2 regions of the Pseudoalteromonas sp. NFXS53 genome follow, and region 1 is predicted to be linked to the other one. Evidence: riboswitches for the same ligand, from Rfam matches in the RefSeq annotation. Region 1 holds a riboswitch; the other holds the start of a gene.
What was found. Region 1 has a riboswitch for lysine ahead of dapA (4-hydroxy-tetrahydrodipicolinate synthase). Riboswitches for the same ligand answer to the same signal wherever they lie in the genome.
Positions count from the first base shown of each region.

Region 2: another riboswitch for lysine. It lies ahead of lysC (lysine-sensitive aspartokinase 3); the one in region 1 lies ahead of dapA (4-hydroxy-tetrahydrodipicolinate synthase).

Region 1 is NZ_JBWVBR010000017.1:54,770-67,278, reverse strand. It holds gene ilvD (dihydroxy-acid dehydratase) at 1-878, opposite strand, end outside; gene AC1HJP_RS16695 (branched-chain amino acid transaminase) at 998-1,918, opposite strand; gene ilvM (acetolactate synthase 2 small subunit) at 1,971-2,216, opposite strand; gene ilvG (acetolactate synthase 2 catalytic subunit) at 2,216-3,862, opposite strand; gene AC1HJP_RS16680 (TraB/GumN family protein) at 4,377-5,261, shown strand; gene AC1HJP_RS16675 (hypothetical protein) at 5,401-6,021, shown strand; lysine riboswitch at 6,218-6,410, shown strand; gene dapA (4-hydroxy-tetrahydrodipicolinate synthase) at 6,525-7,409, shown strand; gene AC1HJP_RS16665 (2,3,4,5-tetrahydropyridine-2,6-dicarboxylate N-succinyltransferase) at 7,421-8,161, shown strand; gene AC1HJP_RS16660 (PLP-dependent decarboxylase) at 8,161-9,366, shown strand; gene AC1HJP_RS16655 (succinylglutamate desuccinylase/aspartoacylase family protein) at 9,375-10,487, shown strand; gene AC1HJP_RS16650 (phospholipase A) at 10,716-11,693, shown strand; gene AC1HJP_RS16645 (bifunctional GNAT family N-acetyltransferase/hotdog fold thioesterase) at 11,800-12,509, opposite strand, start outside.
Region 2 is NZ_JBWVBR010000009.1:55,841-68,349, reverse strand. It holds gene AC1HJP_RS11310 (DUF642 domain-containing protein) at 1-207, shown strand, start outside; gene AC1HJP_RS11305 (sodium-dependent transporter) at 839-2,161, opposite strand; gene lysC (lysine-sensitive aspartokinase 3) at 2,355-3,701, opposite strand; lysine riboswitch at 3,783-3,956, opposite strand; gene nhaD (sodium:proton antiporter NhaD) at 4,087-5,334, opposite strand; gene AC1HJP_RS11290 (hypothetical protein) at 5,483-6,745, shown strand; gene AC1HJP_RS11285 (condensin complex protein MksE) at 6,732-7,283, shown strand; gene AC1HJP_RS11280 (ATPase) at 7,280-10,066, shown strand; gene AC1HJP_RS11275 (DUF4136 domain-containing protein) at 10,126-10,677, shown strand; gene AC1HJP_RS11270 (hypothetical protein) at 10,743-11,189, opposite strand; gene AC1HJP_RS11265 (winged helix-turn-helix domain-containing protein) at 11,235-12,509, opposite strand, start outside.

The sequences.
Region 1 (12,509 bases):
TCACCTTCGCGCGCCGCTGCTATTAGGTGTAATACCGTGTTCGAAGAGCCGCCCATAGCAATATCTAAAGTCATGGCATTGGTAAACGCCGCTTGATTAGCAATGTTACGTGGTAATACCGCATCGTTGTCGTTGCGATAGTACTCGTCACATAAGGCAACAATGCGTTTAGCAGCGCCCATATAAAGTTGATGACGGTCTTTATGGGTTGCCAAGGTCGTGCCATTGCCCGGCAACGCTAACCCTAGCGCTTCCATTAAACAGTTCATCGAATTCGCAGTGAACATGCCTGAACACGAACCACATGTAGGACAAGCCGAACGCTCGACTTTTTCTGAGTCTTCATCGCTGACCGATGGATCTGCGCCTTTTACCATGGCGTCTACTAAGTCAAGTTTGATATCAATGTCGGCTAAACGGGTTTTACCCGCTTCCATTGGGCCGCCAGAAACAAAGATCACCGGAATGTTTAAACGCAGTGCCGCCAGTAACATCCCCGGGGTGATCTTGTCACAGTTAGAAATACACACCATGGCATCAGCACAATGGGCATTCACCATATACTCAACTGAGTCAGCAATTAGGTCACGCGAAGGCAGTGAGTACAACATGCCACCATGACCCATGGCGATACCATCGTCGATCGCAATGGTATTGAATTCTCTAGGCACACCGCCCGCTTCACGAATGGCATCCGCCATTAAATCACTGAGCTGATTGAGGTGCACATGACCCGGTACAAACTGCGTATAAGAGTTCACAACAGCAATGATCGGTTTTTCGAAATCACTGTCTGTCATCCCTGTTGCACGCCAAAGTGCGCGAGCACCTGCGCGTTGTCTACCTTCAGTGGTGGTCTTACTACGTAGTTTAGCCATGGTTTAGCCCTCAATAATATGCGGCAGTTTCTGGTTGCTTGCCGACTTTCCTCATTCCCAATATTCAATTCGTTGGCTGCAATTAAGGTCGCAGCCAGACCTTAAACGCCAAAAGCGTCTTAGTCGATATAAGTTAACCAACCGTTTTCGTCTTCACTTTGACCTTTTACTAAGTCAAAGTAAGCGGTTTGTAATAGCTCGGTGATCTCGCCACGCTTACCTGTGCCAATTTCAATTTGGTCTACGCTGCGAACCGGTGTTACTTCTGCCGCTGTTCCTGTCATGAAGAATTCATCCGCAAGATAAAGCGCTTCACGTGCAATTGGTTCTTCGCGCACTTCTAAACCAGCTTTGCGAGCAAGGTGCATCATAGTGTCACGCGTCAAACCTGGTAAGATTGCCGCTGTGGTAGGGGGTGTGAATAACACGCCATTTTTGATGATGAATAAGTTTTCACCTGCGCCTTCACTTAGGTAACCGTTCACATCTAACGCAATACCTTCAACATAACCATTACGCTTTGCTTCACCTGAGATAAGTTGTGAAGATAAATAGTTACCACCAGCTTTAGCCGCTGTCGGCATGGTGTTTGGTGCTAAACGATTCCAAGAAGAAATACAGGCATCAACACCTGCCTCTAATGCGCCATCACCTAGGTAAGTGCCCCACTCCATCGCGGCAACGGCAACATCGGCTTTGTGTGATTTAGGGTTTACACCCAAACCCACATTGCCTAAGAATGCGAATGGACGTAAGTAGGCATTCTTTAAACCATTCTCACGTACCGCCGCTTTACACGCTTCATTGATTTCTTCGGCCGTGTAAGGGATCTGCATACGATAGATTTTTGCAGAGTCGAATAAGCGTTTAGTGTGATCTTGTAAACGGAAAATCGCCGGACCTTTTGGTGTGTCATAGGCACGCACACCTTCAAACACTGAACTACCATAGTGAAGCGCATGGCTTAATACGTGTGTCGTCGCTTGCTCAGACGGTACCATTTCACCATTGAACCAGATCAGGTCAGATTTATTACTCATGTTTATTACCTTGTATTAATTATTCTTTTCTTTCGCTCTTAATATAGAACGATTATCCAATAGCCTGTTGCTGCATTGGTTGCAACTCAACCTGTTTTACCTCAACCAGCTTACTCAGTTGCGAGGTTAATAGATAGATGGGTTTGTCACTGTCCACGGTCATTTTGACTTGAAACAATTCATCTTGTCCTTCCAAGGCTAGGTCTAATAACTGGAATCCACGGTGACGGACCACACGTAAGAAACGTTCAATTGCGACACTTTGTTGTTTTACAGCAATATTTAGTTGGTGTTTCATTATGCATTCTCCGTCATCATTTCATCATTTGCGGCACCTGGCGGAACCAGTGGCCATACGTTTTCTTTATCATCAATACAAGCGTGTAAGATATATGGCCCTTCAGATGCCACTAGCGCATCCACCGCCGCATCTACTTCGCTTGCATGGGTAATGGTTTGTCCCGGAATACCAAAAACGGCAGCAAGCTGCACAAAGTCAGGGTTATCCGATAAGTTCGTTTCACTGTAACGCCCTTCAAAAAACAGCTGTTGCCACTGCCTTACCATACCCAGTCTTTGGTTATCTAATATTAAGATCTTTACAGGAAGATTATTTCTGCGAATGGTGGCCAACTCTTGGATGTTCATCATGATCGACCCATCACCAGAGACGGTGATCACCATGTCATCAGGACGTGCGATTTGTGCACCGATTGCCGCGGGTAAACCAAAGCCCATAGTACCTGCACCGCCACTGCTTAAATGGTTGTGTGGGCTGGTGAATTTCATATGCTGCGCCACCCACATTTGGTGCTGGCCCACATCACAACACACCACGCCAGTATTTGGCATACGCTTGCTAAGTTCATTTAATAGATAAGGCGCAAAGACTTTTTCGCCCGGGTAGTCATAACGCCAAGCATGTTCTTTTTTCATTGACGAAGTGTGTGCTAACCACTGTGCATCTGTCACAAAGCACGCTAGATGAGGAATGGTAGCTTTTAAGTCGCCAATCATCGACGCTGCTGCAGGTTTTCGTTTACCAACTTCTGCGGGGTCAATATCAAGATGAATTACTTTCGCCTTCGAGGCAAACTTAGCCAAGTTACCTGTTACGCGGTCGTCAAAACGTGCGCCGATACAGACTAAAACATCACATTCTTGTACTGCTATGTTGGCAGCTTGACCACCATGCATGCCTAACATGCCTAGGTCATATTCATAGGCAGGTAAAACACTGCCCAGCGCTTTTAGTGTTGAAACAGCTGGCATTTGCGTTTTATTTAAAAATTGCATCAGCTCAGCTTGGGCATTGGCGTTGTGCACACCGCCACCCACATAAGCCACCGGCTTTTTCGCTTGTGCTAGCAGTTGTTCAGCTTTGACAACTTCGTTCATGTCGAGCTCAGGCGCTTCTTCTTCAAGCGCAAGCCAAGGATGAAACGGTACCTGTGCGAGTTGAATGTCTTTTGGGATATCAACCAACACAGGACCCGGACGACCTGATAACGCTAAGTGCATGGCTTCTTGTAATACTTCAGCTAAGTCTTCCGCGCGCTCAACCATGTAACTGTGCTTAGTGCATGAAAGCGACATACCTAACACGTCAACTTCTTGGAATGCGTCAGAGCCGATAGCCGCCGTAGGAACTTGCCCTGTGATGGCCAAAACAGGCACTGAGTCCATCATGGCATCAGCAAGTGAGGTAATTAAGTTAGTTGCGCCTGGGCCCGATGTAGCAAAACACACGCCTAACTTACCAGTACTGCGGGCATACCCTACTGCCGCAAAACCCGCGCCTTGCTCATGACGAGTCAAGTAATGTTTGACAGGCGCGCCATACAACGCATCGTAGATTGGCATGATTGCCCCACCTGGGTAACCAAATACCTCTTTAACGCCATGTTTGGCTAGTAAATCTATTAGTAACTCTGCGCCTGTCATCTTCGTTCCTCATTCCCAATCTGACTGCTGTTTAACTTAAATTCGACCCTAAAACGAAAAAGCCCCCCGAACTTTTCAGTGCGGGGGGCTTTTTGCTTAATACTTTTCTTTCAGCACTAACCAGCCCCCGCGGTAATAATAATCACCACGTTGATAATCACGACTAGTAGAGAATGTGCTGTTTTGAGCATTTAAAAATCACCTGAATTTATTACCGCAACTGTATACAATATTCATCGCGTTGCGTTCTTTTTCTATTAGTACCGCGAGTAGCCTATTAAGTCAACAGCAAACCCTATGTTATTTACAGATTCAAAGCATCACTAAGCGCATTTAAAATTTAATAAAACCCAAAATAAGAAATAAATATCCAATCAATTTAAAATAACTCTGCCTTATTCAATACATACAAAATTTAACAACACATTTTTTGTTTATTCAAAAAATCACCAAATCTCCCTTTTTTATACAAACTTGTTATTATGTTGGGGAAATTTTTTTACAAGGGAATACTATGTTCAGCACTGTAAACCGCGTTTTTCTTACGCTGCTTTTAGCTTTTTTAATTGGCTTTTCTAGTCACTCCTTCGCACTTTCTCCGGCCCTCTTCAAGGTCGAAAAAGCAGGGGTCACATCTTATTTATTTGGCACGGTTCATGTTGGTGACAAAAGCATGGATGGTTTACCAAAGAAAATCACACAAGCGATTGAGCAAACTGATGAAGTTATCGTTGAAGTTAACATTGAGGCACTCAATGCATTTGAAATACAAAAACGCTCCATTCCTTTTATGACTTTACCGCAAGGTAGAACACTAAAGGATGAAATAAGCGCCGAGCATTTCGAAGCATTAAAGCAATACTTTGCAGCAAAACAGATCAATATTGCGCTTTTTGAAAATCTAGCGCCGTGGGCTGTGATGATCACTATGATGCAGATTGAGTATCAAAATTTGGGCTACCTAGAAGACTATGGGATCGACAAACAGGTCATTGCCCATGCTAAAAAGCATAATAAGCCTATCGGCGAGTTAGAAACTTTAGAGCAACAACTAGAAATGCTGAGTTCGCTAGGTGTAAAGAGCGACTTAATGATAAGCACTACGCTTGCGCAATTAAAAGACGTTGAGCAGTACTTTCTAGATTTGGTTAATGCCTGGAAAAAAGGCGATATGGACACCTTAAACAAGTACTACCAACTTAGCTTTGATGACTCTGACTATGGTAAGTTCAGTGAGGAAGTAATGCTGACTCAGCGTAATAATAATTGGGTTGAACAATTAACACCAAGATTGACAAAAGAGTCATTATTTATTGCTGTGGGCGCCCTTCACTTGCCTGAAAAGCATGGCTTAATCACTCAGTTAAAAGCGCAAGGTTTTAATGTAACTCGCTTATAAATCAGCCAGTTAAAAAGCTACCGCTAAGGCAATCGCATTTCTTTTCGCTGTTGCCTTAAAATTTGTTTAAATTCTTTTAAACCTTTTTCAACCCACCTGTCGTCTAACTTATTAAACAACATCAATCAGGGTGACGACGATGAAAAAATTATTACTAGCTGCTTTAACTTCCGCTGTTATTTCTGCGCCAGTTTGGGCCGAAGACACTAAAACCATTGAGCAATCATTTAATCTTGAGAGCAGCACAGAATTAGAAATTGATTTTCCAGTCGGCAGCCTAGAAATGACGAGCTACGATGGCGATCAAATCCAAGTCACCATTCGTTTAGAGCCAAAAGATAATGATGGCTGGTTTACTGATAAAGTCGATTTAAGCACAGTACAACTAAAATCTTCGCGTCAACGCCAAGAGTTATCACTGTCTATTGATGATGATAATTTAGAGCAAACTTGGGAGGTCAAAGTACCTAAAAGTATGCGTCTAGATGTTGAAGTCGGCGTCGGTAAAATTGAAATACAAGCACTTGAAAATACTGCGGATGTTGAAGTTGGCGTGGGCAAAGTGCGGATCGACACAGCCATTGATGACTTCAAACAAGTTAACCTTGAGTCTGGTGTTGGTAAAACGAGTCTATCTGGTTTTGCGGGCAAAGCTCAGTCTCATAAGAAAATGGTCAGCTCACAAACAGAATACTTCGGCTCTGGCCAATATAACTTAGAAGTTGAAGTGGGTGTAGGCAATATCAAAGTGCGCCACTAAGCCACGACTCTTAAATTAACAAACTCCCTTTGCCCGGTCTTGCACCGGGCTTTTTGATCTCTTTTATACCCATGTTTATAACCTCTAGTTTTAAACAGATGATTTTTTAATCCCCTTTGCTTGACACCTAGACGGCTAAAATGTTTCAATGCCGCCTCACCCTATTTAAGCGCAGTGGAGCATTGTCTCGGCTGCCAGGGCTGGAAGAGGTGCGTTATTCAGGTAGCGCGGTTGAGGAGAGCAAACTCCATTGATACCGTAGCGAGGGGAATTAACGCCGAGAAGCAAGCGTATTTGCTAGACGCTTACTTCGGGCGACTGGGCTGAATCCCAGCGACTGTCACCAATTGCGCAAGACGCAAGAATTTTGGTGGAGAGCTTCTGGTCTTAGAATAAATAAGGCCAGTTTGCCTTATCTTTTTTAAGTCCATTGCTCTTCGAATTTTAATTGTTCGAAGTATGGACACCCTCCTTACTCCGAACATGCTATAAGTTCGGTAGAGATGAAATCACAATACGATTTATCCAACTATCCTTTATGGACAGCTTTGGTGACGCCTTTTGACGCGCAAGACCAAGTTGACTTTGACACACTCACAGCACTCGTTCGCCAGCAAGAACAAGCTGGCAATGGCATTTTGTTGCTTGGTAGCACAGGGGAAGGCTTAGCGCTTACCCTATCTGAACAACAAGCGATTGTTGAATTTGTTTGTAACTTGGCCCCTAACGTACCCCTTATGGTTGCGGTAGGTGGTATCAATTTGCAAGAACAATTAGCTTGGGTTGAGTTTTGCAATCAGCACCCTATTCACGCTTATCTACTAGGTTCACCGCTTTACGCCAAACCGGGTGTCATTGGTCAGACTAAGTGGTTTGATGCATTACTTAGCGCCACAGACTTACCTTGTATGCTTTACAACGTACCGGGTCGCAGTGCCGTCGAAGTGTCACCACAAGTACTAAAAAACCTCGCACACCACGACAACTTATGGGCATTAAAAGAAGCCAGTGGTGACATCAGTAAATTTGAGCAATTCCGTGAAGCCGCCCCTGAAATGGCCATTTATAGTGGCGACGATGGCCTGATCCCTTACTTTGCACAGGCAGGTGCAAAAGGCCTTGTCTCTGTTGCAGCCAATGCGTGGCCAGAGCAAACCGCTGAGTTTGTACGTCGATCTTTGGCGGGTACTTATCCGAACTTATTCACCACTTGGACGCAAGCCGTAAATAGCTTGTTTAGTGTCGCCAACCCAATTCCTGTGAAAGTGCTCATGCACCAACAGGGAACTCTGGCAACACCAAACCTTCGTCCTCCTCTTACGCACCTAGAACTGCAATGTAATGCAGCGATTGAGCGTGCAAACGACACAATTTTATCTTGGAATTAAGGCAGTAAAACATGAGCTGGTTAGAACTATTAAACAATTTAGAAAACGGTAGCGTACGCGCGGCAACTCAAGACGAGCAAGGCAACTGGCACGCCAACGTAGAAGTAAAGCAAGGCATTTTAGAAGCATTCAGAAACGGCACAAACGTTGAGTTCCCAGGTGGTTTTGTTGATAAAGACAACTTAGCACCACAAGGTTTTAATGCAGAACAAAACGTACGTATGGTACCAGGTGGCTCAAGTGTACGTCGCGGTGCCTATGTGGCGTCTGGCACAATCATTATGCCACCAGCGTACGTAAACATCGGTGCATTCATCGATGAAGGTACTATGGTAGACAGCCATGCGCTAGTTGGCTCATGTGCACAAGTAGGTAAAAACGTGCACCTAAGTGCAGCTGTGCAACTAGGCGGTGTATTAGAGCCTGTTGGCGCAAGCCCAGTGGTTATCGAAGACGATGCATTCATCGGCGCAGGTTGTGTGATCGTTGAAGGTGTAGTTGTTAAGAAAGGGGCTGTACTTGCACCAGGTGTCCGTTTATCTGCAACCATTCCTGTTTATGACTGTGTAAACGAGCGCGTATTAGAAAAAGGTGAGCCAATTCCTGAGAATGCGATTGTTATTCCTGGTTCTCGTCCATCTTCAAGTGCATGGGGCCGCGAGCAAGGCCTAAGTATGTCATGTGCTTTAATTGTTAAATACCGCGATGAGCAAAGCGATGCGTCTTTAATCCTTGAAGAGGTACTACGCTAATGAGCTTTTTGAGCACACCGCTACGTCAGCATATCACTGCACTCAGTGAGCAGAACGACACACCGTTTTTTGTCTATGACCTAGATGCGTTATACGCGCATTTGAAACCACTGACAGAGCAATCTGTGGTGAAGTTATGGTATGCAGTTAAAGCCAACCCACTTTCTAAGGTGATCCAAACTTTAGATAAAGCGGGCTTTGATTTTGACGTAGCTAGCAGTGGCGAACTTGACCAAGTATTGCGTCAAGGCGTGGCTGCTAACCGTGTGCTCAACACCGGACCTGCTAAATCTAAAAAGCAGATCCAACACTTTTTGTCACAAGGTGTACGCACTTTTGTGGCAGAAAGCTTAAATCAAGTGGCTTGGTTAAACCAAGCTGCGACAGAACATCAGGTGCAGTTGCGCATTCTACTGCGTGTACAATTGCGCTGGCCCGATGGCGAAAAGAACCCACTTGGTGGTGACAGCTTAACGCCATTTGGTTTAGGGCTTGAAGAGTGGCAACAGCTGACTATTCAAGACTACCCTGCGCTTAATTTCGTTGGCCTGCATATTTTCCAATGGGGCAATATGCTCAGCACCGAAAAGTTGGCTGAGCTGTGGTCGCAAATGGTCGCGCCACTGACCGATTTAGCAGAGCAACTTGGCTTTACATGCCAAATTTTAGATTTAGGCGGCGGTTTAGGTATTCCTTACACAACCGATACTGATCGCCTCGCTTGGCCAAAGTTAGTCGATGCACTGGCAACCATTAAAGCCGCGGCTGGGGTTGAAGAACTGTGGATGGAGCTTGGCCGTTATGCGGTAGGTGAAATCGGCCATTATATAAACCCTGTTGTTGAGCAAAAGCTGAATTATGGTGAGCACCAACTGATTGTCGCGGGCGGTATTAATCATGTGTTACGCCCTGCTGTGACAAACCAAGCATTTCCGGGTGAATTGTTACGCCAATCTAGTGCACCGTCACAAGATTTCCTAGTACATGGCCCACTATGTACCGCACTCGATAGTTTAGGTAAGCACTCACTACCTGACGATATTAACGAGCACGACTGGGTGGTATTCAGTCAATGTGGTGCCTATGGGTATACCGAAAGTATGCCGTTCTTTTTATGTCATGAATTGCCTGCTGAATACGTGATTGAGCAAGGCCAAGTTGTCTGCGTGCGTGAAAGCCAAAACGCCGCAAGTTATTTAGTGTAGGTGTTCCCATGAATACAATTACTCAAGAACATATTCAAGTTGGCGAAATCGCCAATGGCTTACCTTTAACCATTCCTGTGTATCGTTTACAAGGCAATGGCAGCGGCCCTAAAGTGTATATTCAAGCCAATATGCATGGCGCAGAAGTGCAAGGTAATGCGGTTATTTACCAATTACTTGAGCAGCTAAAAACACAAACACTGGCTTCAGACATCACCTTAGTGCCTTATGCGAACCCGATCGGCTGTAATCAAAAGTCGGGGGAGTTTACTTTAGGTCGTTTTGATCCGATCACCGGCACTAACTGGAACCGCATGTATCACGATCACAGCAAACTGATCGAGTCATTTGTTCACGAACATTTAGACGCGCCAGAAGATGAGATCAAAAGTAAATTCCGCGCTCTGCTTGTTGATCAGACCCAAGCGTTTCTAGATCAACCCGCTTATCGCGTGAATACCGGCAAACGGATCGCTGTGACCTTGCAGCGCTTAGCGCATGAAGCTGACATAGTGTTAGATCTTCATACCGGTCCGATCTCAGCAAAGCATTTGTACTGTCCTGAATATGCGAAAGCCAGTGCCAGCTACTTTGACATTGAACACGTGCTGTTGATCCCCAACGAATTTGATGGCGCGATGGACGAAGCGACTTTCTGTCCTTGGTGGCAATTAAGCGAAGCCTACAAAGCGCAAGGTCGCAATATTCCAGTGTGGGTTGAAGCTTTCACCGTTGAACTTGGCTCGCAAGAGAAAATCGACTTAACCGAAGCGAAACTCGATGCCGAAAGTATTTTAAGTTATCTAAATCACAAGCAAGCGTTTATCGGTGCTGAGTTTACGCCTAAGCCTATTACCCGTTATGCCTGTATGCTTGATGACTATTTGGCGTTTTATGCCCCTATGGGTGGCATGGTCGAGTACAACGCCGAACTAGGCAGTCATATAAAAGCCGGTGACACCATTGCGAAGATTTTACGCATGGAACAATACTTATCAGAAAAGCCATTGCATGAAATCACGTTAGATACAGATGCCATCACCATTTTGCATTTTGCTTCGGCCAGCGTGAATCAAGGCACTGAACTCTATAAGTTCTTCACAAACTATTTCGAGCTGTAAGGCTTCATCTTATTGCGTGAGAGTAAGCACCTTTTATTGAGTGTCGCTTACTAAGGTGTGGCGGCTTTTGCCGCCAGCCTTTTTCCCGATTTTCATTTACAACCCAATTCGTTTATTCACGCTAACTTCATGCATCTCATGTATACTCATTTTGTTAAAGGAGCATACAAAGAGGCAATCATGCGCTACTTACTCACATCTTTGAGTATTTTATTTACTTTTCCATTGATGGTTTTTGCCACAGAAACGCCAGTGGAAGAAGATGAAATCGATCTCGTCAAACAATGTGTTATCAATGAACTGATAAATGCTGACGACAACACTCTAGTCGCAGATATTAAAGAAAAGTGTTCTAAGTTAGAGGCTGCTGACAAATTCAGTCTACTCGATCAGCGCATGGCCCGTGAACGAGTAACACAAAAAAACCGTAATGTTCTAACGCCTCATCACCGCAATTATATTTTGCCGGTATCATATATCAGTCAACCAAACGCAAGACCTTTCAGTGGCTTCAAAGCAATAGATGATGAAGAAGGAGAACCGCTTGATAACTTTGAGGTCAAATACCAACTATCATTAAAAGTACCTATTTACACTGGCTTTTCAGACCCTGATCAGGCCATTTATACCGCCTTCACCCTGCAATCCTATTGGCAGTTTTATAACAAGGATATTTCTTCACCTTTTCGTGAAACCAATTATGAACCAGAAGTATTTTGGGTAAACTTTTTAGACGATGAGAATGTGTTGTGGGGCGATGAGATGGCTGTGGTAGTCGGCTTATCGCACCAATCAAATGGCCGCAGCCAACCAAACTCTCGCTCTTGGAACAGACTGTATGCCAACTTTATTTGGGAAAACCGAGGGTTTGTTTTTAGTTTTAAACCTTGGTATCGACTACCTGAAGACGACAAACCAGATGCTTTAGAGGCAAAGGGCGACGACAACCCAGATATATACAAATATATGGGCTACTTTGAGTTTAGTGGCGTGTATCGTCAGGGCGATCATGAATTTGGTTTCATGGTGAGAAATAACCTTAACAGCGATAATCGCGGTGCTTTACAGTTAGATTGGTCATTCCCGCTTTGGGGTAGGCTCAGAGGATATGCGCAATACTTTAACGGTTATGGTGAGAGCATGATTGATTACAATGCCGATATACAACGTTTTGGTGTAGGTATATTGCTCACCGATATTTTGTAATACCAACCCTCAAAATGATTAAGTATTATTGAGGATTGGTATAACTTCTACCCAATAATAAAAAAGCCAAGCGAGTAGCTTGGCTTTTAAGATCTAGTGCTTAATTTTAGCGAAGCACAACAAAGCAGCCTTCAAACTTAGCAACCAGCTTATCGCCATCGTACACATTCACTGGTACATAGTATTTCGCTTTGCCTTCAGTTTCTAACTCAAGCAATTTGCCCGAACAATCTGCAATGGTCACAGTCGCACTTGGTGCCGTTGTGAGTGGCTTAAGGTATTTGATTTCAGCATCAGCCAACACAATGTTACCTTCAAGGTTGAGCTCTTTAAGCGCCAAATAGGTCGCGCCCCACCCTGTCAGGGTCGCCATGCTGTATACCGAGCCTGCAAACATTGAGTTATGTAAATTTAAATTCGCTTTTAAGTCTGCTTTAGTTGAAAACTGCCAGTCAGTGTAGCTTTCAACTTTAATGCCCATCGCATCACTGATTGGAATAGATTCACGCCATGTATTTTGCAGTACCTGCGTCCAGTCAGGGTGGCGGAACCAACCTGGCTCACAAGGCTTTTGCTTGACCATTTTCCAATGCTGTACGTCACCGTATGCAAGATGTGCTTTTTCTAAGACGGTATAACCATGCTTTTCATAAAAAGAGAGCGCTCGCTCACGGGCAAATAATACTAGTTCATCAGCATTTTGCTGCCAAGCTACCTTTTCAAGGTCATGCAGTAAGCGGCTACCTAAATGTTGACCTCGGTGCTTTTCATCTACCGCCATATAACGCACTTGTGCTTGCTGTTGGTTATTAAAGT
Region 2 (12,509 bases), on a different contig from region 1:
GCACTGACATTAGTAGGCCATCACGGAGTTAATTGGGCGTCTGGCTTGGCAATTTCTGACAACGGTACGCTATACGTATCAGGTCGAGTGTCAGGAGAAAACGCAAAAATTTACAGTGTAAATCCTCAAACAGCAGTTGCAACCTATGTGATGGATGCACCTGAACATATTAATGACTTAACGTTTGTGGACAACTACTGCAACTAAATATTTATTAGAAAATAGCCAGTTTTTACTGGCTATTTTTTTACACCAAATTTACCTTAAACTGACTTAATCATTTAGTACGCTTCATTTTACGTTATTGATAAACATTAATGCTCTCTTATAATTTCTTTTAATACCCTACCTATCGAGCAGTAAAAAATTTAGAGATTACGCAACAAAGCTCTGATTACCCTCGAAGATTAATAAACTACAGTTCGCAGCTTTAATTTCAGTTCTATTAAGAAGCCTATTACATTTGGCTCTGCTCACAGCAGTTTAAAACCATCTAAACTTGGATAAGTTTCAACCTCAGTCTGTTTGAAATAACCCATGAAACATTGCTTGAAAAAAATCTACACCATCAGACTATAATCTTTAGAAAAACAGGGCGAATTTACACATCTATTTTGTGTAAGTGCAAGCCGTTTTAATTAAGATTAACCGCTGTCATTTAATTTGTTATCTACAGCTTAGGTTATTCAAGTTTGGGCTTAACATTCTTAATTGGTTACTTTAATGAATTAATAAACATAAAAAAGCCCCAACAAATGTCAGGGCTGAATTATAAATTTTTATGTTTAAGTGCTTTGTGATTAATACAAACTTGCTTGGCTTTGCTTAATCGTATTACCTATTTCAAAGCTACATTTACAAATACCGCAGTCATTAATACCGGGCATACAAAACGAACATATTGCGCAAAGTAATAATGGAAACCGCTACTTGCTTCTAAAAGCTTATTGCCTCTTTGCCACATCCAGCCGACTGTCAAAAAGTAAAACAGTCCCATTAAAGGTAATTGATACTGTGTGAACACACTGATAATCAAACCAAATAGCCATTCAAAATTAAGTATAATCGTCGTTGAAACCAACATAATCACTAGAGTTACCCAAATTGTGGCACTTTTTCGTTTAAAACCGTGGTTTTCTACTAAAAAAGAAACAGGTATCTCAGTAGAAGATATTGTAGAAGTTAACGAAGCAATAGACATAAGTACAAAAAAGGTTAGACCTACAAATAGGCCTATTTGCCCCATATTCATAAATAGCTCTGGCAAAACAGCAAAAATCAAGCGCCCTTCCCCGATCAACTTACCATCTTGGAAAACCTCAACGCCACTTTGCTGTGCAACAAATATTGCAGGAATGATTAATAAGCCTGCAAGAAAAGCAACACCTGTATCAAGCAAGGCAACACTCACAGTTAATTTAGGTAAATTTTCATTTGGTTTTAAATACGAGCCATAGATCATCATGCAGCCAACCCCTAATGAAAGTGAGAAGAAAGCTTGACCCATAGCAGCAATAACCAAATCAGGATCGGTTACTTTTGAAAAATCTGGTACTAAATAAGCCTTAAAGCCTTCTATAGCACCGTCAAGCGTTGCCATATAGCCAATTAAACCTATAAGTAATAACAATAATAAAGGCATTAATCTTCTAGACCATGCCTCTATACCAGACTTAACACCTTGCAAAATGATACTGGCAGTAAGCAACAACATAAGCGGGGTGAAAATGAAATTCCGCAATGTCGAGTCACCTTTCAAGAATGCTGCGAGTTCATTTAGTTCTAATAGCCTTGCAAGTGGTTCAAGTGAAAAGGCCAGCATCCAACCTGCAACGATCGAATAAAAACTTAACATCACAATGGCACCACATAGGCCAACATAACCTGCTGTAGCGCCCACTTTAGGATTGCTATCCTGCCATGCTTGTTTAAGTGCTTTAACTGGATTAGATTGTGCTTGGTGACCTATATACAACTCAGTGTACAAAGCTGGTAATGCCAAGAGAAATATAACGACAAAGTACACTAATAAAAATGCACCACCACCATGGTTTGCAGCTTGGGTGGGAAAACCCCAAATATTTCCAAGCCCTACAGCAGCACCAGCAGCTGCCAAAACAAAGCCTAGGCGACTTTGAAAGCCATCACGCAATTGAGCCATTTTGATATCTTTATGTTTTTGTTATAGACGGATGAGTATACGCAAGTTAAAACCCTTTGCGAAGCAACTGAGTTTAATAACATAGAGTTTCTAGTTATGGTACTGACACTTTCTATCAAATATCAGAATTTAAAAAGCGAGCTGAGTATTAAAGCTCAGCTCGCTTGATTAAATTTAACAATGAAACGCCTTCTTAACACGCTTCTAGCAATTGCGCATGTATCGACTGAACAACGTTATCTGATTCGCTTTGTTCAACTAAGAAACACAAATTGTGTTTACTTGCGCCATGGCAAATTAGACGAATGTTAAAGTCTTTAAGTACATTCATAAGATTCACTTCGTGTTGACGAAGCTGGATCTCAGAACCTATCAGGGCAACCAAGGTTAGATTTGTCTCAACAGTTACATGACAAAATTCACTCAGCTCTTCTAAACACGCTTGATCAAGTTCAGGTCTAGATGAACTCAATGCATTATCAAGTGTGATAGCAACACTTATCTCAGAAGTGGTTACTAAATCCACCGAGATATTATATTTACTTAAAATGGTAAAAATGCGTGCTAAAAAGCCACTCGCCAACAACATTTCTGGGCTCTTTAACGTTAAAAGAATCTGATTCTTACGTTGTGTAACGGCTCTGATCCCAGCTTTAGATTCAGTTTCTTTCTCAATCCAAGTTCCACCGGCTTGAGGTTCGCGGCTAGAACCAACAAAGACCGCGATACCGCTGCGGCTTGCAGGTAAGATGGTTGCTGGGTGTAATACCTTTGCACCGAATGTGGCCATTTCAGCCGCTTCATCAAAGCTCAATCGTGCAATCGGTGACGCTTTTTTGCATAGACGTGGATCTGTACTGAATATGCCAACAACATCTGTCCAGATCTGTACACTTTGTGCACCTATCGCTTCCGCCAATAATGCGGCGCTGTAATCTGAACCACCTCTGCCTAGCGTGGTTGTTTGCCCATACGTATCACTGCCAATAAAACCTTGTGTTACTAACACTTTGTCTGCAAGTTGTGGCAATAAATGCTGCTCTGCTGCGCTTGCAGTTGCACTCACGTCAGGCGTTGCTTTACCAAACTGGTTATCTGTTTTAAGTACTTGGCGTACATCAAACCTGTCAGCAGTAACACCTAAATTACGTAATACTTGAGTAAATAGAAAAGAGGATAGTCGCTCACCGAAGCTAAGCATTTCGTCACACTGCTGTGCGCTTAACGCTGGTAGTTCAGCAAGTTGTTCAAACTCGCTAATTGTTTGAGAAAAGCCGGTTGCTAAGTCTGCATCTAGTGTCAGTTTTTCTAAAATGGCATCCTGGATATCAAGTACAGCTTTAACAAGGGTTTTACGCTCTGCTAAATCAGCCTTTTGCTGAGTTAATGTCACTAGGTGATTAGTAACACCTGCACTGGCACTCACTACTACAATACGTACTTGATTATCATCATGAATAATTTGTGCACAGCGATGCATTGCTTCAAAATTGGCGACACTTGTACCACCAAACTTAGCAACTGTGAACTGGGAAGTCATTTTATCTCCTTTATGAACACTGTGTGTTCAACATCAATAAGGAGAACTCGGCAAGAATATACGGATAGATTTGATATGCTCATTGCCAGAAGCTCTCCACCATAAATCGGTGACAGTTCCGAGGATTCAGCCTCGTAAACCGAAAAATAACAGCGACGTACTGGTATTCTTCTCGGCGAACACTTCCCTCACTGACTGTCATCGGTATACGTCACCTCAAACCAGCTACCTAAGTTTCGCGCCTCTTCTGTTTATTTTGCGTAATCTAAGCTGAACTTAGGCAAAATAAAACCCGCGCAAACGCAAGTTTGTGCGGGTTTTTAAAAAGTAACTTTTAGACGTCTAGGTGTCAAGTACTGTTTTAAGTAATTTTTACTTAACGCTTCTAAATCATCATGCCTGCGTAATAAGCACCTACATAACCTACTGAATAAGCTATGAGTAGATAAAAGAACATACGTAAGTAGCTAACAAATGTCAGTGCTTTAACCTTGTTCATCGCGATTATACCCGCAGCAGAGCCGATTATTAGCATTGAACCACCAACACCCGTTGCATAGGTAAACATTAGCCACTGCTGTGTAGACATAGTGATATCGGCTTTTAAAAGCGCCGCAGTTAAAGGCACGTTATCTACTGCTGCAGACATAATACCAACAATGTAATTCGCATACTCGGGTTTTAGATAGTCATACAACTGAGTGAATTTAACCAAGAAACCAACTTCTTTAAGTGCGCCTACCACAAGTAAGATACCGACGAAGAAAAGTAACGTGTCGTATTCTATCTCGCGAATGTAGTCGATAATTTTGCGGTTTACGTCTTTTTTACGCATTAAGAACTGAGCAACTAAGAACATCAGTGACAAACCAAATAACATGGTTAATAAAGGTGGCACTTGATATTCAACACTCAAGAATAAAGTAGAAAAAACCGTTAATGCAAAAATACACGCTATTGTTACATCTGTTTTCTCAATCCGACGTGTTTGTTCTTTCTCAAACACAATCGTTTCATTCATGCCAAATGACAGTAATGTAGCCAACACGATTACACTCACAATCGCTGGGGCAACAAGCAATAACAAGTCAGGAATGGTTACTTTATCGGCAAGAAAAATCATAAGTGTTGTCACATCGCCTGTGATCAATGATACTCCCCCTGAGTTGACACTAAATATGATTAAAGTTGCATATTTAATAAGCTTCTTTGGGTCTAATTTCAGCGACATAACAACAGCTAATGAAATAAGCGTTGCTGTAATATTGTCTGAAATTGACGAAAATACAAAAGCGGCAATGCCCACCAGGAACATGAGTTTACGTTCGCTGATTTGTGATGGCATGACACGGTGCACGATATTTTGTATAAAGCCTTTAGAGTTTAGATAAGCGACGAAAGTCATGGTGGCCATTAAAAATAGCCACAAGGTTGCTATCTCTAATATGTTGTGGTTTAGCTCATGTTGTACATTTTCTGGGCTTTGACCATGTATCGGAGAGATAAAGGCGATAATCCAACATAAAGTACCAAAAAAAAGTGTAGTTTTGGCCTTGTTTACATGGATTATATCCTCTATAACGATGAGCACAAAAGCTATCGCTATCAGTGTTAGGATTATAGTAGTAACCATAATGCGTAAACAACCTGTGTTTAAAAATTAACAAAAATGGTGGGTAACGTAAGTCGGCGCAGATTCTAGCATTATAGGTACATGTAAGCTATCAATATAAGTATAAAATACGGTCTTTTTTCACAAAAAAGACACAAAGTGGAAAAATATGATCCCAGCGAAGAAAGTTTTAAATACGCTCACTGAACACTGGTCTGTCATTGAGCTTTTGTTTAAACGTTTCAAAATGACTGATTTCAGCATCAAAGACGTTCAAAACATCATAAAAAACAAAAATCCTCATTGGAAAAGTGACAAAATATTCAAGGAAACTAATAAATTATTAAATCAGGAAATAATCATACCACTGGCTAAATCGTCACAATTAGAAATCAACAGAGCGATTGCTGAGTTCATCAGTTTCTTATTACAAGAAGAGGACTTAGGCCTTGCTGCAGAAATAACGGTTTTAGTCACAGATCTTGAACGACTCGGTAACCGCTTAGCACAATCCGGTGAAGATGGTGACTTTACAGAGTTACGTCGCTTTAGCCGCATCATGGACGAACGTGTTCGTAAAATCGTTAAGCTGTTTAATCACAATGAAAACGCTATCTTTAACATTGTAGAGCAAGCAAAGTCTGATACTAGCCATGTTTCACTTCAAAAGCGTTATAAAGCCGTTATAGAGGCATTTGACGAATATATTGAGCCCATGCTGGAAATGGTCGATATTCGAGGTGACTTTCACCGCTGCTTTAACCGCATAGAAATGCAAATTAGTGCTCAGATAGAACATATCGAACTCTTTGGCCGTGGCAGTATTGACAAGCGCATGCTAGAACAACTTCGTACTCGTATTCTTGATATGCATCTAGTTGGTCGAGAAAGTCTGCGTAAGAGTGCTGATATGCTAATGCCGTTGAGAGAAGAACTAAGACGTAATAACCTGATTACACGACAAGCATCTAAAGTACTAGGTCTTATACGTAAAAACGGCGTTGATCGTACATTAAGTGCCGTACAGCCTGAGTTTGTTTCTGATATTCAACGTTTTTCATTAGGCCAACAACGCCACATGGTCGCCTATATGGCAAGTTTAGTAGAGTTTGAGCATGACGAATACGAGCTTCCCGATCAAAACGATGTGCCAGCCTATCAGAGCCCAAATATTCCAGATTACAACAACGTAAGAACGACTTTCGCAAAAACAGGCAAAAAGCGAACGGCGATTTTAGGTTTCTTATCTGAACAATATCCAGATCTCGAAGCCGATGAAATGCTGTTTTTATACCAAAAATTAATCAACGATACAGATCTCGAATTACAACAGGACGAACAACGCACAAAAGTTTCTATTTCGGGACAGACATTCAAACTGTATCCATTTAATGCCGCCAACAAGCAAGAACAAAAGAATGACAAACATTAATTTAACTGATTTATCAGAATTACAAGCCATCAATAAAAAATTGGTTAGCGGGTATCACATCAGTGAACAAGACACCACTTTATGGCAGCAACTTGACCAAAACATTGATGCTTACCAAGCCTTATTTTCTGCGCTTGGGCATGATCTTATTCATGATGCCCGAGGCTTTTATTATTTAGGTAGTGATGAGAGCACGCCAAACATGGGTAAGATTTCGCGTGCCATTGCATTAACTATCTATATTCTTATTGAGCATTACGCGAACCAAGGTAAAGATCCCCTTCGTGCCCTATTTGATAACATCGCCGATTTAGAGCTTATGCAAACATTGGTACAAATGAATAAACACCTATTTGACCAGCTCGAAATTTTTTCTGGCTCGGAGCTTCGTAAAGACGTTTATTTACGTATGGTACGCTTAGGGCTGGCTAAAGAAGTTGAGCAAGGCTTTGTATTACTCGCGCCAGTTTATAGATATATAGACGCACTAATGGAAGTAAATGATAATAACTTTGACGAACTCGAGGAAGAAGTATGAGTAAGTTATATGGATTAAGTAAGCTTGCACTGTTGAATACAGCAGGATATGCAAAATGTGTGATCCCGCTGAATAAGAGTGCCTCTATTTGTGCGCCGAACAATACAGGTAAAAGCTCGGTGATTAATGCGCTACAATTTCCGCTGATCAACGACCTGCGTTTAACTGAATGGGATGGTCACGATTTAGAAGAAACACGTAAGTTCTACTTCTCAAGCGATCAAAGTTATATCTTACTTGAAGCCAACCTACCCCACGGCGATGTCGTCATCGGCGTTGCTGGTTTAGGTAAAATCGCAGGTTACGCCCACCAATTTTTCTGCTATCCAGGTAAGCTAGATTTAAATGATTTCACGCAAGATAAAAGCATCATTAAATATACCAAGCTGTTTAATCACCTTGAGAGCAAAGGCAAAAAAGCGGTCGAATTAAAAGCACAAGAGCTAAATGCCCTTCTCATTGGTGGCGCAACACAATTTGATGGTGATATTAACCTGAAAATGATCCCATTAAATAACGTACAAGATGCGTCTATTTACAAAGAGATTTTCAGACGAATTTTGAACTTACATAAGTTAGGCGCACAAGACGTAAAACGCTTTATGCTGCGTGTATTTGAACGCCACATGTCAAACTCAAAAGTCGACTTTTATGAAGTATGGCGTCGCGCTTTTGATAAAGTAAACCACTCTCGTCGTGAACTTGCTGCTCTTGAGTCGATGCAAGAGCCCATTGCGGCACTTGAACAAATGCTTGATAGCGAGAGCGGTATAAAAGGTAAACTTGCCGCCTACGCACCTAAAATTGATATGGCACTGGTGGAATTTGCCGATTATCAAGAATCACAAATGAGTGAGCTTGAAGTTCAACTAGAAGACATAGAGCAAGAAAAACACGACTTCGAACAAAAGCAACAGCTTTACTTACAACAATCTGGCGACATTGCCCGCCGCCAAGCGCAAATTGAGCAGTGGTTTATTGACTATTCGGCCCTTAAAACTGAGTTTGAATTAACCAATCACGCGACTTTAAAAACCAATCTGCAATTATTGAAAAAAGAATATGAGCAGTTGTCGTTTTCTATAAATAGCGCCCAAGGGCAAAGCTTACATACCCTTGATTATCGTATTAACGAGAACAATAAGCAGATCAAGAGCCTAAAGCTGCAACTTAAAAACCTTGAGTTCAACCTGTTTACTCGTATGCGTGAAGATCTGTCTCTAAAAGAAGTAGAAGAAATTTCTCGTATTTTAAATCCGGATATTCTGAGCTTTGCAACGACAAGCCAAGGTGAAGTTGACATTCATGATGAAGATGCTTTCGGTGAGTTCTTAGCAAACTTATCAAACAGCGTTAAAGGCGGTGAATTAAAACTGCCTGGTGCGACCATTAAGCTTAAAAAACTGAGCCCTGTGCAAATGCAAAGTGGCGAGAACAAAGCACAGTTAAAAGCGCAGTTAGAATCATTACAGCAATCGTTAGTCGAGCTCAAACAACAGCGTGAAGTTGCAGCAAACGTAGTACAAAAGCAGCAAGAGCGTGATGCCTTATATGACGAGCTAATGGCGCTAGAAGCAACGCTTAAACGCTTCGAACAATACCAAACCATGTTGCAATCTGTTGAAGCGCAATCTCTACTCAAAGAACAATTAGACGCAGAGCGCGAGCAAGTAGACAGCTACCTACAAGATATACAACGCAACGCCAGCTCAATTTCAGATAGACGTTCAATTATTTTATCGAAGCAAGACTTAATTAAACGTCAAGGGGATCGATTAAAACAGGTTAAATCTGAGCGTATTGATCACACATTAGACATAGTGAGCGAGCAACAAGCGCCTTACCCTGTTGAGATAAATCTTGATTTCGATAACTTGGCCGATGTTATCCACCAGTTCAATAAAGATTGCCATGAGCTGCGTAACCTTGCTGTGAACGTGCGTAATACCTATTTGCATATTTACAATGCGGGAATCACGAAGTTTGATAATGAATCTGAAGAATTTACTAAGTATCAGAAACTTATCAGCGCATATCATAATATTGACAATGAACGTGACGCGGTTGAAAAACAAGCACGTGTTGCGCTCACTGAAGTTGCTGCAACCATTAAAGGCCTTCGTGAAGATTTAGATCGTTTACGTCGCGAAATGAACAGTTTTAATAAAGGGATCAGTCAACATAGGATCTCAAACTTACAAGCGTTTAAGATCAATGTTATCCCTCGCAAGATGCTGGTTGATTCTATCGATACCATTATTAGCACGTCTGACAGCTATGAGAAAGGTGACAATCTTGACCTGTTAAGTGACTCACCTACGGACGAAAAAGCCGTCAACGCAGCAAAAGATCATTTAATTAAGCTTGCCAGCGAAAAAGCCGGTTTAACGCTTACCGATCTATTCGATATTCGTTTTGAAGTGGTTAACCGCGCTGGTGAGACTGAGCATTTCGATAAAATCGATTCTGCCGGCTCTAACGGAACACGTATTACAATCAAGCTGTTATGTGGTATGTTGTTTATTCGTTATCTATTATCAGATCAGGAACAAACATTGTATCGTATTCCTATCTATATAGATGAAGCGGCTGATATCGACCCGCAAAACCAAAAAGCCATTATTGAAACCGCATTGAGTTTCGGCTTTGTACCAATTTTTGCTTCGGTTAAACCGCAAATCAGTTGTGACTACCTAGTGCCTATTCGTAGTGTAAAAGATGGCAGTCAGAACTGGGTTGATGAAAAAGATTGGATTGAAGTGGAACATTCTGAGGCCAGTTAGGTCTCAGAAAGCAAATGACATTATCAACTGGGATGGATCCCAGAAATTAGGAGAACGCTATGTTAAAGCATTTATTTATTACAGCATTGCTCATGCTTGTTGCGGCTTGTGGTAGCACACCAGATTGGGATTATGATACCTCGGTTGAGTTTGCTAACTACAAAACGTTTGCATGGTCAGAACATGCTGATATTAAAAATCACGGCAGTGACTATCAAATTAATGACTTAATGGAAAAACGCATTCGCAAAGCCATTGTTGACAATTTAGCTGCGCAAGGGATCAAATTTGTTGACGCTAAAAACGCGGATGTATTAGTAAACTATCATGCGTCTGTTGATCAAAAGTTAGAATCAGACACTATGCAAACCACCTATTCTGCGCGTTGGAATTACTGGGGCTGGGGCTATCAAACTCAAACTACAACCCGAGAATACGATGTTGGCACACTCGTAGTTGATATTGTAGATGCTAAATCAAATCAACTGGTTTGGCGTGGTGCAAAAGAAGGTCGTTTACGTAAAAAGCAAACACCTGAGCAACGTACTGAAGCGATTAACAAAACGATAGCTGAGATTTTAAAGAACTTTCCACCTAAACCTCAGCATTAATAATCGATAAAGTTAAAAGGCGCTTTGTTTAGCGCCTTTTTAGCTTAAAAAAATTAAAATATCTACTATATTCTCTTGGCCACAAGCTTAACTAACCCTAGAACAAAACTGCGACAATAAACCCATAAAATTGCTGAGATAAAGAAACTTATTAATGAAGTCAGTAATACAGAGCGAGTGTAATACACCTCACCGTTCATCTTTAATTTTGTGATAAGGCCATCACCTTTAAGGTATTCCACCTCTATTATTTTATTCTGAAACTCATTTTCAAAATCTGAACAACGGGCAAATGAATCTCTTAGCCTTAATTGTAAGCCGTGAAACTTTATATAGCCGTTTACTCTGTTAAGTTTATCCGCTTCACTACACTGTAAAGTTGCATTTGATAAATCAATTCTATTTACTTCAATGTCAGCGTACTCAATTTCAAACAGGAGATAAACGAAAACTGATAGCATCAAAGCAACGGCTACATCAAATTTAATACGGTTTAAATAATTTCTCATCATATCGAACTTTACTATATAACCTTTAATAGCTTTAAGCCTTCATCACTAAAGGCTTTTAATATCAAGTCCAAGAATATCGGCTGAATTGTTGCTTAGTTCTAGCAAAATTACTTTGTTAGATATCGTAGTAATTCTTTCACACCATAAATCACAGAACTTTAGTAACTCTCTTCGTATTTCATTGTTGTTATTAGTAAAGGGGTCATACTCATAAAAACCAAGGCGTGTTTTTGAGTCTTTTTTAACCAGATAAGAAAAGCCTTGGTAATGCGGGTAAACACGTTTGATACCCTCAACACCTTTCAGAAGTTCTTGGTCATTAGTGTGCTCAATGATTTGACCCTCTGACAAGCTTATTAAATTGTCTTTAGCGTCTAAGAAAACCTGCTTTTTTGCCAACTCAACATATAAGTTTTGAGATACTTCAGTATTTAAATCAAATCTTTTGAGTTTGTCATTATGAGTAGCTTTATCTACAAATAAGATTGCTTCCGAGTGTTGGTACCATGCTTTTGGCACACCTATTATTTTATCTAGCCACTGCAAAGAATGATGGGTTTCTTCAAGATGAATAATAAATGGTTTATTGTTGATACTGCTTACTAGTCTTTGTCCCTGCTTATCCCAGAATGCCTGAGTCAAAGCATACTCATTTTCTTTATTTTGAAATACTAAGCGTTCTTGACCCGTTGAAGTATCTCTTATAAATATTTGCGGCAATCCATTTTTGAGAGATATATAAGCAATACTAGAACTATCGGGTGACAAACTCGGCTTCATATCAACCGTATTAGAATCAACAACTTTTACCGGCTCAGCCAGCGTATGAAGATCTGTTTTCAGAATGTCTTGATCTGATTTGGCCTCAATAAAATATAACTTACTTTGAACGATTTGAGGGTAAACAAGGAAGTTATAACTCTTATAGTCGAGTGTTGTTATGTCCCCAGACAAATTTAATTGTTTGAGCTGACTTCCATTACTTAAAAGCAGGTCGTTTTCGCTCTCAAACCAGGTTAAGAAGTGCCAGTTGTGATCAACCTCAGCGATGGTCGTTATACGCTTAGATTTCAGCGCTACGCTCTTCACTTCAGAAATGCCATCCTTGTTAAATCCTAATATGGCAAGACGAGACTGTGTTGGAGAAAGGGAAATTTTATATGGCTTATAGTCATCATTAGGCTCTAAGAGAATCTCTGAAAGTCCTGTGCTTAAATTATGTTTATATAAGCTCACATTACGGCTGTGCTCAGAACTATTTTGATTAGCTAGGTAATAAAGGTTTTGATTATCATCAATAAAAAACACACTATTCCAAGT